DNA from 2 places in the Shewanella sp. JNE2 genome. Region 1 is predicted to be linked to the other one. Evidence: riboswitches for the same ligand, from Rfam matches in the RefSeq annotation. Region 1 holds a riboswitch; the other holds the start of a gene.
The links. A riboswitch is a leader RNA that binds a small molecule or an ion and turns the genes downstream of it on or off. The one in region 1 is predicted to bind lysine.
Positions count from the first base shown of each region.

Region 2: it holds a riboswitch for lysine, as region 1 does, so the genes downstream of both, MZ182_RS12720 (Na+/H+ antiporter NhaC family protein) here and lysC (lysine-sensitive aspartokinase 3) in region 1, are expected to answer to the same signal.

Region 1 is NZ_CP096169.1:679,175-685,593, reverse strand. It holds gene MZ182_RS03085 (response regulator) at 1-601, shown strand, start outside; gene MZ182_RS03080 (YacL family protein) at 690-1,064, opposite strand; gene MZ182_RS03075 (zinc transporter ZntB) at 1,255-2,220, shown strand; gene lysC (lysine-sensitive aspartokinase 3) at 2,300-3,655, opposite strand; lysine riboswitch at 3,806-3,980, opposite strand; gene MZ182_RS03065 (DUF3293 domain-containing protein) at 4,079-4,513, opposite strand; gene arcA (two-component system response regulator ArcA) at 5,097-5,813, shown strand; gene MZ182_RS03055 (S9 family peptidase) at 5,879-6,419, opposite strand, start outside.
Region 2 is NZ_CP096169.1:2,859,589-2,866,007, reverse strand. It holds gene MZ182_RS12735 (H-NS family nucleoid-associated regulatory protein) at 1-127, opposite strand, end outside; gene MZ182_RS12730 (electron transfer flavoprotein subunit beta/FixA family protein) at 440-1,189, shown strand; gene MZ182_RS12725 (electron transfer flavoprotein subunit alpha/FixB family protein) at 1,190-2,116, shown strand; lysine riboswitch at 2,212-2,408, shown strand; gene MZ182_RS12720 (Na+/H+ antiporter NhaC family protein) at 2,489-4,057, shown strand; gene MZ182_RS12715 (M3 family metallopeptidase) at 4,129-6,282, opposite strand.

The DNA.
Region 1 (6,419 bases):
TGATGACCATCCGCTTTTACGTAAAGGTATCTGCCAATTGATCACTTCAGATCCTGATTTCAGTCTTTTTGGCGAAGCAGGTGGCGGATTAGATGCGTTAAGTGCAGTCGCGACGGATGAGCCAGATATCATACTCCTTGATTTGAATATGAAAGGTATGACAGGACTCGATACACTCAACGCCATGCGCCAGGAAGGTGTTACTTCACGCATCGTTATTCTCACTGTTTCCGACGCAAAACAAGATGTGATTAGATTACTTCGCGCAGGTGCGGACGGCTATTTACTCAAGGATACCGAACCGGATTTACTGCTCGAAAAACTCAAAAATGCCATGCTCGGTCATAGAGTGATCAGTGAGGAAATTGAAGAATATCTCTATGAGCTTAAAAATGTTGCCGATGAGCAAGAATGGATCTCAAGTCTTACACCAAGGGAGTTACAAATCCTGCAACAATTGGCGGAAGGCTTAAGCAATCGTATGATTTCAGAACATTTACATATCAGTGAAGGCACAGTAAAAGTTCACGTTAAAAATTTACTGCGTAAAGCGAATGCCAAATCACGAACCGAAATGGCAGTAAGGTATTTAAATAACTAAAACAGCAGTGTAAATGATAAAGGCAATCAACAGATTGCCTTTATCATACTAGCCCAAAGAATACACATTCATATGGCATCAGTGATGCTTAAATGCCCTTTTGCACAAATTCTTGCCAGCTTAACAGTGCTTGTTCAAAATCCTCTAAACCGCAATAGGCTTCAGATTCAGCATCATAGAGTGACATCGCATCTTCTAATTCATACTCCTCATCAAATCCCAATACATTGGCGTACACTCTGGCTTGCTCTCGATCTATTTCTAAGGTTAAGTCACTGCCAATAAGCTGCCATGATTCGCGTTTACCCGCGAGGATCTCTGTAACGCTATCTAACACTTGCTGAATTTTGGCTAACTCTGGCCCTAATTCTTCAGAAAACCACTGCCCAAGCACTTCATGATCCATGCTAAAGGTGGCTAAAAAAGTGCCCGTTAAACTGTTACGCCGAAATTCATATTCCATTTTAGGTTCTCTTTCACTAACTCACTTAAGGCTAATTTTAACTTAACATGGGACAAGTTGCTTGAGTAACAGCGTAGCTGCCTTGAACTTATTCAAATATCCCTTGATTAGCATTGCGAGCGACAGACTTCATTTTTAGAACAAAATCAGTTAGCTTGAATAAATGATTGAGAAAGTAATTGGAAAACATATGCATGATGGATTTATCTATAGTTTAGTGCTTAGCGGCGCCCAAGCAGGCTCAAGCTTAAGCCCTGAACAACTTGATGCTTGGGATCCAAAGGATGGCCTACTCTGGCTACATCTGCGTTATCGCCACAAGAAGGCGCGTCATTGGGTCATCAATAGTGGCCTCAATAAAGTTGAAACCGATGCGCTACTCGCACAGGATACCCGACCAAGAGCCGTACTGGCTGGAGAGGGAGTACTGTTAGCACTGCGTGGCGTAAACTTAAACCCCAATTCAGCCCCAGAGGATATGGTTGCCATACGCATCTACGCCGATAAGCAAAGGATTATTTCAACCTGCGACCGTGAATTACAATCGGTAAAAGATGTGGCAGAACTTATCAAAGAAGGTGTAGGGCCGACGACTACGGGGGATTTTATTGTCGCAATCTGTGAGAGACTCACCAATCGAAAGGTCGAGTTTATCGATAAATTAGAAGAACAACTTTCTGAATTAGAAGAACAAGTCGTTTCAGGCAATGTGAAGGATCTGCGTACCGATATCGCCGAGTTACGCCGTCAAACGGTCGCAATTCGCCGCTATTTAGCGCCACAAAGAGAAGCATTCACTAAAATGCTCTCCGATCAATTTACCCTACTTAACGATCCAGAACGGCTTAAACTAAGGGAAATCAACGATAAACTGATCCGTACCATTGAAGATCTCGATGCCCTGCGCGATAGGGCGAATGTGACTCAAGAAGAATTGCTCAGTCAGCAATCAGAACAACTCAATAAACGCTTATATTTCCTATCATTAGTATCGGCAATCTTCTTACCGCTAGGCTTTTTAACGGGTTTGTTGGGAGTCAATATTGGTGGTATTCCTGGGGCAGAAGACACTTGGGCCTTTGCCACCTTCTGCGGCATATTGGTATCCCTTGTTGCTCTGCAAATGGCACTTTTTTACCGATTTAAATGGCTATAATCATCGCAAAATAAAAACGCCAATCCCTTTAGATTGGCGTTTTTATGTTTGCAAAATCACTTTAAGCCTTGGCTACAGATCAAGCAGCTTCGAATAAATTTTCATGTAATGCTTTTACCACCTGAGCCGCTTCCGATTCTGCCACTAACACGCATAAATTATGTGGACTCGCACCTTGGCAGATCATGCGCACATTGTGGGGTTCTAGCACTTCAAACACACGGCGACAAATGCCCGGCGTGGTCGCAATACGGTTACCAATAATTGCCACTAAAGCTAAACCGTCTTCAACACGCACTCGGCAATGTTGTGATAATTCTTGCAGCAGTGCCTCACTCAACAAGCCTTGACCACTCGAGTCTGAGCCCGTTTTATCGAGGGTTAGTGATACGTTCACTTCCGAAGTGGTGATTAAGTCCACACTGATCTTATGCCTTGCAAGCGTTGCAAAGGTTTCCGCTAAAAAGCCTTGGGCATGTAGCATTTGCAAGCTGTGAAGATTTAACAGAGTTTGATCGCGTCGCAGTGCCACAGCGCGGAACACTGGCGCATCTTCCACTTGATGACGGATCCAAGTCCCGCCTTTCTCGGGTTCTTTACTCGAGCCAACAAATACTTGAATTTGCTGACGAACGGCTGGAAGAATAGTGGCAGGATGTAATACTTTGGCGCCAAAGGTCGCCATTTCAGCGGCTTCATTAAAACTGATCTCGGCAATAGGATGGGCATTTGGCGCAAGGCGTGGATCGGTCGTATAAATGCCTGCGACATCGGTCCAAATCTCCACCGCCGATGCACGCAGAGCCTCGGCTAACAAAGCTGCCGAATAATCGCTACCACCGCGGCCAAGCGTTGTTGTTTGCCCCGCTTCATCGGCGCCGATAAAACCTTGGGTCACAATGACTTGCTCTACAAGTAGCGGTTGTAAATAGTCGTGCGATAGGGTTGCAATCTGTTCAACCTGAGGTTCGGCACGGCCAAAGTGGCTATCAGTACGCAGTACTTTACGTACATCAAAAGCACTGGAGTTTGCCCCTTTTTCACGCAATACCGCTGAAAATAAGGCAGAAGAACATTGCTCTCCCAGCGATAGCAACTCATCTATGGTCGCTTTGCTGCGAACGGAAACTAAAGCTTCACTGAGTAGCGCCATCCGACTCAATAATTTATCTAATGCAGCGGCCACATCGTTAGGGCGACCGAGTTTATCTAAGATAGCATATTGAATTTGGGCAATTTGTTTTAATCGTTGTAGACGCGCATCATCGGTTATCGATTCTTGCGTTAATTCAACCAATAAATTCGTCACACCGCTCGAGGCACTGACCACAACTAAACGGCAATCAGGATTTGCTAACACTATATCGGCACAGCGATTCATCGCACCATAGTCAGCAACGGAAGTTCCACCAAATTTTGCGACAACAAGGGACATTAGCTCACCTCCGCAAAATACGCAGGATAAGCGACGACAACAGATTGAATAAGATATTGATTAACTAACATGATCACACTCCGAACTAACGACGTTCGAAGAGCCTGGTGCTCAATGATAACGCACCCCAATAGAAGGGAAACAGCAATCGTCACCAGAAGCTCTCCACCAATTACAGGTGACAATCGTCAGGATTCAGCCTGAACGACCGACATAAACACGCAGCAACCATATCTATGCCTCGGCGTTAATCTCCCTCATCTGTCATCGTTGGAGTTTGTGCTCCTCAGACCGACTACCTAGTTAACGCTCCTCTTCTGTTCCTTTCCACGGAAAGGGACGAAAAAAGTAGCAATAAACCCCTAATGAAGTCAATGCTAATTTCATATCAAATAAACAAATTAACTGAGACTAAGTGTGAGATTAAGTGTTCAAATCAGGCAACTCATACACTAATTGCACATAATCACTAAATTTACCTAAACAAACTTCATCGTATCCCGCTAATGTGCAAGGCACTAAACTCACACAACCCTGCTCAACCATGTAAATGGCATATTGATTAAATTTCTTGCCTAATTGTAGCGCCATGGTTCTATCGATAAACACAGCCCAGCTTTTTTCCATATAGGATAAATCAGGAGCTGCACCGACTAATGCCCTATAAGGACTGCTAAGTGATTCAATATCGCGGAGAAGTTGTCTATCGAGTAAGCGGTTCTTGCTGGGAGAAAAACGTTTTGAAGCAGGATTATGGGCGGTAATTACGGCAAAGGGAAAATCACAGGATAATGCTTGAGTCAGCAAAAATAATGGTGTTTGGTAACACTGCCACAGGTCTTGAGTTGTATTGTCCATTGGTAGTCTAGTCGAAAAATGAACCCGAGTTAGTGTAGCAGAGTGATTGTAAAATCCAAAGAGGCGTGAACTGGCTCACAAGAATTAAAAATACATTAGTTATACTAATCAATAAGTAAAGTAAATATCATGGTAAATATCGCCCTTAGCTTGAAATTTGTTAACATTTCATTTGTTAACAAATGCCTAAAACGAGTACAATGACATCACTGGCCTAGTTGAACAACGGCTTAAGATTGCCTAGTGTTTAATACTGTTTGTTATGTTGTTCTTTGGGGATAACAACGTCGGCTAGACATCTGTTTAAAATGTGTTCTACATTTGATTTATCATTTAAACATTTAAAAAAACAATAGTTAAGGAACTATTTCTAACTATTGCTTATCGAAGTTGATACTTGTTACGTTTTATCGTATTACACTTTAAACGTGCACTTTATATACATCCTGATATGTCGCAGTGAAGATCTTTCCTTTAGAAGCACAGCAGTTCAAGGAAGTATCAACATTTTTATGAATATAAGAGCCCGATGTAAGAGGCACTTATGGTTAGAATAGAATTGATTAAAATTTAGGTAAATAACATGCAAAATCCGCACATTCTGATCGTTGAAGATGAAGCCGTTACCCGTAACACGCTGAGAAGTATTTTCGAGGCAGAAGGGTATGTGGTAACTGAGGCCAATGATGGCGCAGAAATGCATAAGGCTATGCAAGAAAACAAAATTAACTTGGTGGTGATGGACATTAACCTACCAGGTAAAAATGGTCTGTTGTTGGCACGTGAACTGCGTGAAATCAACAATATCGGTCTGATCTTCTTAACAGGCCGTGATAACGAAGTCGACAAAATCCTTGGACTTGAAATTGGCGCGGACGATTATATTACCAAGCCGTTCAACCCACGTGAATTGACGATTCGTGCTCGCAACCTTCTGACTCGTGTTAATAGCGCTGGCAATGAAGTCGAAGAAAAGAGCTCTGTCGAATACTACCGTTTCAACGATTGGAGCTTAGAGATCAACAGCCGTTCTCTCGTAAGCCCACAGGGTGAATCTTACAAACTGCCACGTAGCGAATTCCGCGCTATGCTGCACTTTGTTGAAAACCCAGGCAAAATCTTAACTCGTGCTGATCTGCTGATGAAGATGACTGGCCGTGAGTTAAAGCCACATGACCGTACTGTTGACGTGACTATCCGTCGTATCCGTAAGCATTTCGAAAGCTTACCTGATACGCCAGAAATCATCGCAACCATTCACGGTGAAGGCTATCGTTTTTGCGGTAATTTAGAAGACTAATCTTCGACTTACCGTTTAAACGCCATAAAAAACCAGATCATAGGATCTGGTTTTTTTTATGCATGCTACTTTCCGCTTTTTAACTGTCTATCGAGGAAATCCGCCAGCGAGCGATATAAGTGATTACGCACTTTTTCGCCACGCATTGAGTGTTTAGATCCCGGATAATCGATCATCTGAAATAATTTACCTTCATCCTGCAATGCCTTATAGACGCGAGTGCTGTTTTCAAACAAGACGTTATCATCAGCCATGCCGTGGTACATCAAGAGTCCCGATTGATAGTTTTTCACATAGGGGAATACGCTACTGGCTTCATATCCCGTTTCATTATTCTCAGGATGATCTAAGTAACGCTCAGTGTAATGGGTATCATATAAACGCCAGTCGGTTACAGGTGCACCCGAAATCGCGGCTTTAAAGTAATCCGGCGCCTTAAATAGACTCATTAAAGCCATATAACCGCCGTAGCTGTGGCCGTAAATCGCCACATTATCGGCATCGACAAAGGGCAGACTCCGTAAATAGTCCACTCCCACTTTTTGATCATTGACTTCAGCTTCGCCCAAATGACGGTAAATCACTTGTTCGAACTTGGTGCCTCTG
Region 2 (6,419 bases), 2.2 Mb from region 1:
TTGATTCACGCTCAGATAAAATTTTATCTAGCTTTGAGGCTAAATCTCGTAGTTCTTCAATGCTGAGATCTTTTACTGCAGCTTTAAAACGACGTCCGTGAGTTAATATTTCTAAAAAATCGCTCATATCTATTTTCGTCCCACTTTAATTTTTAATACAGGATAATGGTGAACAACCGCTAAATGATAGAAACTAATATAGCTCGAATCAAATAAAATTATGCAATAAATCGAAATTAAATATTATTTAAATTTTGAACTTTTCGATATATCGCTAATAGCTGTTCAAAAAAGTGGCCAGTAACACAGTATCAAAAAATGCAAACAGTCGTTTGAGTTCGATTGACGTTAACGTCAACAGCACGTAAAGTTGCTCTATCCTGCATTGGTTATTGCCAATGTTTTGTCCATGTACATGAAAGTGTAGGAAGGAAACCCTATGAAAGTATTGGTGCCTGTTAAGCGTGTAGTTGATGCCAATGTGAAGGTCAGGGTAAAAGCTGACAACACAAGCGTTGATACCGCAAACCTAAAAATGGCGTTGAACCCTTTTTGTGAGATCGCAGTAGAAGAAGCGGTTCGGTTAAAAGAATCGGGTAGTGCTACAGAAGTGGTTGTTGTCAGTATTGGCAATAAAGCCGTACAAGAACAGCTACGTACTGCATTAGCACTCGGTGCAGACAGAGCCATTCATATCGATACTGAAGATGATTTAGTGCCCCTTTCAATTGCTAAGCTACTTAAAGCTGTACAGGAAAGAGAGCAAGCGGAATTAGTGATTTTTGGCAAACAGTCCATTGATGGTGATAATAATCAAACTGGCCAAATGTTTGCCGCGTTAATGGATATGCCACAGGCGACCTTTGCTTCAGAAATCAAATTAGAAGCGAATACAGTACAAGTCACCCGCGAGATTGATGGTGGTATGCAGACGCTGAATTTACCCTTACCCGCAGTGGTTACCGCCGATTTAAGATTGAATGAACCTCGTTATGCTTCTTTACCCAACATAATGAAAGCTAAACGTAAGCCATTGGATGTGATAACGGTAGCAGATCTAGGCGTGACGTTAAAAAATCACCAAACCGTAGTAAAGGTCACGCCTCCTGCAGAACGCAAAGCGGGCATCATGGTAGCGTCGGTAGCTGAGCTAGTCGAAAAGTTAAAAAATGAAGCGAAGGTGATCTAAATGGCCATTTTAGTATTAGCTGAACATGATAATGCGGCGTTGAAACTCGACACAGCTAAGGTTGTTAGCGCAGCACGGGCAATAGGTGATGAAGTCCATGTACTTGTCGTGGGCCATCAATGTGGTGCGGTAGTGCAAGCTGCACAGGCGCTACAAGGTGTAAGCCAAGTGTTAGTGGCCGATGCCAGCGCCTATGAAGCGCATTTAGCGGAAAATGTAGCCAAGGTGCTAGTGGATTTATCCCCTCAATATGGTCATATTCTGTCTGCCGCATCGAGTATGGGCAAAGACACTCTGCCACGTGTTGCAGCGCTTTTAGATGTTGCACAAATTTCTGAAGTGATTGCTGTGGTGAGTGCTGATACGTTTGTGCGCCCTGTTTATGCAGGTAGTGCTTTAGCTACAGTACAGAGCCATGATGCGATTAAAGTCATGACAGTGCGCGCTAGTGCATTTGATGCTGTGCCAGAAGGGAATAGCGTTGTCGTGACTCCGCTTGATAAAGTATTTGAAGCAAAGACGCAATTTGTTTCTCAATCACTTACGGTGTCAGCACGTCCCGAACTAGGTAATGCTGGCATTATTGTATCAGGTGGTCGAGGCATGGGCAGTGGTGAAAACTTCGGCATGCTAGAGCAATTAGCGGACAAACTTGGCGCCGCAGTGGGAGCCTCGCGAGCAGCGGTTGATGCGGGTTTTGTGCCTAATGATTTGCAAGTGGGTCAGACGGGTAAAATTGTCGCCCCCAATCTCTATATTGCTGTCGGTATTTCGGGGGCAATCCAGCATTTAGCGGGGATGAAAGACGCTAAAGTCATCGTTGCTATCAATAAAGATCCTGAAGCACCGATATTCCAAGTCGCCGATTATGGCCTCGAAGCGGATTTGTTTGAGGCTGTTCCGGAGTTGATTGCAAGTCTAAGTTGATTTTATCTGTGACATCGGTCACAGTAAGCGGCTTTGCGGTAGCATCTGCTTAGCCGCTTATGTTTTTATGTGCCTCACGCCCGTGAATGGGCGTTCTTAGAAGTAGAGGCGCGCCAAATATCAGTAGTGATCAGTAGGGTGATTCCGATGATCGATTACGAAAGGATTTGGTGCCGAAGTGGTTTGATTTATCACAATCAACTGCTGGGGTTGTACCGAATAGGTGCAGCACTGCCATAGTATTTTCTAATACGGATATTGGAAATAGTTACTATGGAGCGCTACTGATAGGACAGGTGATCTTGGGTATCTATTGCCTTTTCCCACCAGTTCAGTCGCCCTCCATTCGTATTTTTGACGAAGAAATAATCAATGACTGTTATGAGTTATGCCGATTCGGCACTTTCTTTGCTGCCGCCTGCGGTAGCGATTGTATTGGCGATTTTTACTCGCCGAGTTCTACTTTCCCTTGGATTAGGAATTGTCATTGGAGCGTTATTGCTTAACCAATACTCGCCTGTTGCCAGTGGAGCCTTTTTGTTCAGTAGTGTAAAAGGTCTTTTTTGGGCTGATGACGCTGCTAATACGTGGAATTTATATATTCTTGGTTTTTTAATCGTTTTAGGAATGATCACCGCATTAATTACTGTTAGTGGTAGTGCCCGCGCATTCGCCGATTGGGCTCGTTTGCATATTCGTAATAAGCGTGATGCAAAACTACTCACCATGTTTTTAGGTTGTGTTGTTTTTATTGACGATTATTTCAATAGCTTAGTTGTGGGTTCTGTCGCAAAACCCGTCACAGATCGCTATTATATTTCTCGCGCTAAGTTAGCGTATTTATTGGATTCAACGGCGGCGCCCGTTTGTGTTATTTCACCAGTATCTAGCTGGGGAGCTTATATTATTGCCTTAATTGGCGGTATTTTAACGGCTCATGGTTTTGCAGACTCTGGACATTTGAGCGTATTTGTCCAAATGATACCAATGAACTTCTACGCTATCTTCTCTTTGTTATTATTACTTTGTGTTGCGTTTATGGGACTCGATATTGGGCCAATGCGTGAACATGAGTTAAATGCCCAACGGGGGAATTTATACGATGAAACAAAAGGATTACCCCCCGGAGCGAACGCGGATTTACCCGAGGCTGAAACGGGTAAAATTTTAGGCTTATTCCTGCCGATCACTGTGCTGGTATTTGCAACCTTATATTTTATGATTAGCAGCGGTGCTCAAGTGCTCGCCGCTGAAGGCATTGAGTTTAGTCTTATTTCAGCTTTTGAAAAAACGGATGTGAGTTCATCATTATTTTTGGGTTCCCTGTTCGGGTTAGCCGTGGCTTTAGTGGTTAACGTGGTACAAGGAGTCGAAAAGTCGATGATTGTAAAAGGTGTAGTGCAGGGCGCACGTTCTATGCTACCCGCGATTTATATTTTGTTATTTGCATGGACAATTGCAGGGATTATTGGCCAACTCGAAACTGGTAAGTTTATGGCGAGTTTAGCGACGGGTAATATTCCTTTTGCTTTCTTACCTGCGCTTATGTTTATTCTGGCGGGATTAACGGCGTTTTCTACGGGCACGAGTTGGGGAACTTTTGGTATTATGTTGCCGATTGCAGCCGATATGGCGATGGGCAGCCATACTGGGATGATGTTACCTATGTTGGCCTCTGTTTTAGCGGGTGCGGTATTTGGCGATCATTGTTCACCTATCTCAGATACCACAATTTTGTCGTCAACTGGCGCGAGTTGTCACCATATAGACCATGTAGTCACTCAGTTACCATATGCCTTGATAGTAGCGTTTATCAGCTTGGTGGGTTATTTGGTACTCGGGTTTACAGAGTCGGTCAGTGCAGGTTTAGTGACCTGTAGTGTGTTGTTGGTGATGAGTGTTATTTGGCTGAGAATAAAATCAACAGGTGCAGTGAAATAGGACTAAGTGTGTTTGGATATAAAAATCAGCCAGCAATTGCTGGCTGATTTTTTATGGATCTGATGTTCGTTTTATTTATTGGCGCTATTTAAACCACGGCGATTAAGTAAACCCTCAGTAGTGGGCTCTTGACCTCGGAAGTTTTTATAGGCCTCCATTGGTGGCACACTGTTACCCACTTCACGGATCGTTTTACGATACTTCATGCCAATCTCTCGATTGAGTCCGCCTTGAGTTTGTACATAGGCGAAGGCATCTGCTGCTAAAATTTCACTCCACATATAAGCATAATAACTTGCCGAGTAACCGCCGGGGAAGGCGTGGGCAAAATAGGTTGACTTATAGCGTGGTGGCACGGCGCTAATGTTTAAGCCGTGTTTTTTAAGCGCATTAGCTTCAAAGGTGGCGACATCTTGCAGCGGCGTGTCAGGGCTTAATGAATGCCACTCCATATCCACTAATGCGGCAGCCATATATTCTAAGGTATCAAAACCTTGGTTAAAGCTGCCTGATTTCAGTAACTTTTGCAGTAGTTCATCAGGGATGGGCTTACCGGTTTCATAGTGCTTAGCATAGTTAGCTAACACTTTAGGATGGGCTGCCCAATCTTCTTCAAATGTGGATGGGAATTCCACAAAATCACGGGAAACTGAGGTGCCAGCGAGGCTTGGATAAGTTACCTTTGAGAACATGCCATGGGTACCGTGACCCATTTCATGGAACATGGTTGTGACTTCGTTATAGCTAACGAAGGTTGGCTCGCCCTCCGGTGCCTTTTTAATGTTCATCACATTGACGACAACAGGTTTCGTGCCTTCTAAGAAAGATTGACCCACAAATGAACTCATCCATGCGCCACCACGTTTACCTTCGCGGGCAAAATAGTCAGCATAGAAAATCGCCATGCTTGAGCCATCGGCATCAAACATTTCATAGGCTTTCACATCGGGATGGTACACAGGTAAGTCTGGGCGTGGTTTTAGGGTGACACCATAAAGTTCTTTAAGTGTATAGAACACCCCGTCTTCTAGTACACGGTTAAACTCAAAGTAAGGACGAACACTGTTGGCATCAAGCGCGTATTTTTCTTGGCGCACTTTTTCAGCGTAAAATTCCCAATCCCAAGGAGCAAGTTCAAACTTACCACCGGTTTTAGTGATCATAGCTTGAATATCAGCCGCTTCTTTTTGAGTGTTGGCAACTACCGCGGGCACCATAGAGCCAAACATGCTGTAAACCGCTTCAGGCGTTTTAGCCATTTGTGGTGCTAAGCGATAGGTTGCCCAGTTTTCATATCCTAAAAGAGCCGCTCGTTCGGCGCGAAGTTGTGCTAAACGCGAGACTAATGATGCTGTTTCATTTTCCCCCGTTAAACCGCGGTTAGCGGAGGCTTCCCAAATACGTTGGCGTAGCTCACGATTTTCCAATGAGGCGAGTATCGGCTGGCGTGTTGTGTTGGTGATATTGATAAGGTACTTGCCATCGTGTCCTGCGGCTTTGGCATCGTTGGCGGCTGAAGTAATTTCACTGTCGGTTAAACCTACCAGTTCATCTTTTGAATCAACAACGATAGCGATTTCTTTTGTTAAGCGCAGTAAACGCTGAGAGAATTCGTTTGTTAAGGTTGATTGCTCTTCATTTAATGCACGGATTTTGACTTTTTGTTCGTCAGTGAGTTTTGCACCCGCCATGATAAAGCGTTGGTGGTAAACCTCAACTAAGCGTTGAGCCTCAGGTGTTAAACCTAGGTTGGTGCGGTCATTATAAATGGCTTCGATACGGGCAAATAAGGCGGGATTTAAATTGATATTATCCGAGTGGGCAGCCATCTTAGGGGCCATTTCCCCTTGGATTTTACGTAGCTCAGGATTGCTGTTTGAGCCAGCTAAGTTATAAAACACGCTTGAGGCACGATTCAGTAGCGCGCCGCTTTTTTCCATCGCAACAATGGTGTTCTCAAAGGTGGGGGCCGCAGGATTATTGGCGATAGCCAGAATTTCTTGATATTGCTCGGCAATACCTTGCTCGAGTGCGGGTTTAAAATGTTCATCTTTGATGAGGTTAAAGTCGGGAGCTTGATATTGCAGTGTACTGGCTTGTAGCAATGGATTTTGGACCGGTATTGAAACAGCATTAGGTGCAGCGTTTTCTGTGTTGCTGCAACCTGCCATTAATCCGGCGGTGAGCGTGGCGCCGATGGCTATGGCAATAAAACTTTTACGCATTTAAATGACTTCCTTAGAATTTGTTGTTTTTTTAGGACTCTAACCTTAATAACTTAAATAGGTCTGAAAATGTTTGTGCCCGGCTATCTTGCCATAAAAAAGGAGCCTCGCGCTAGCGAGACTCCTTGAGCTATTTC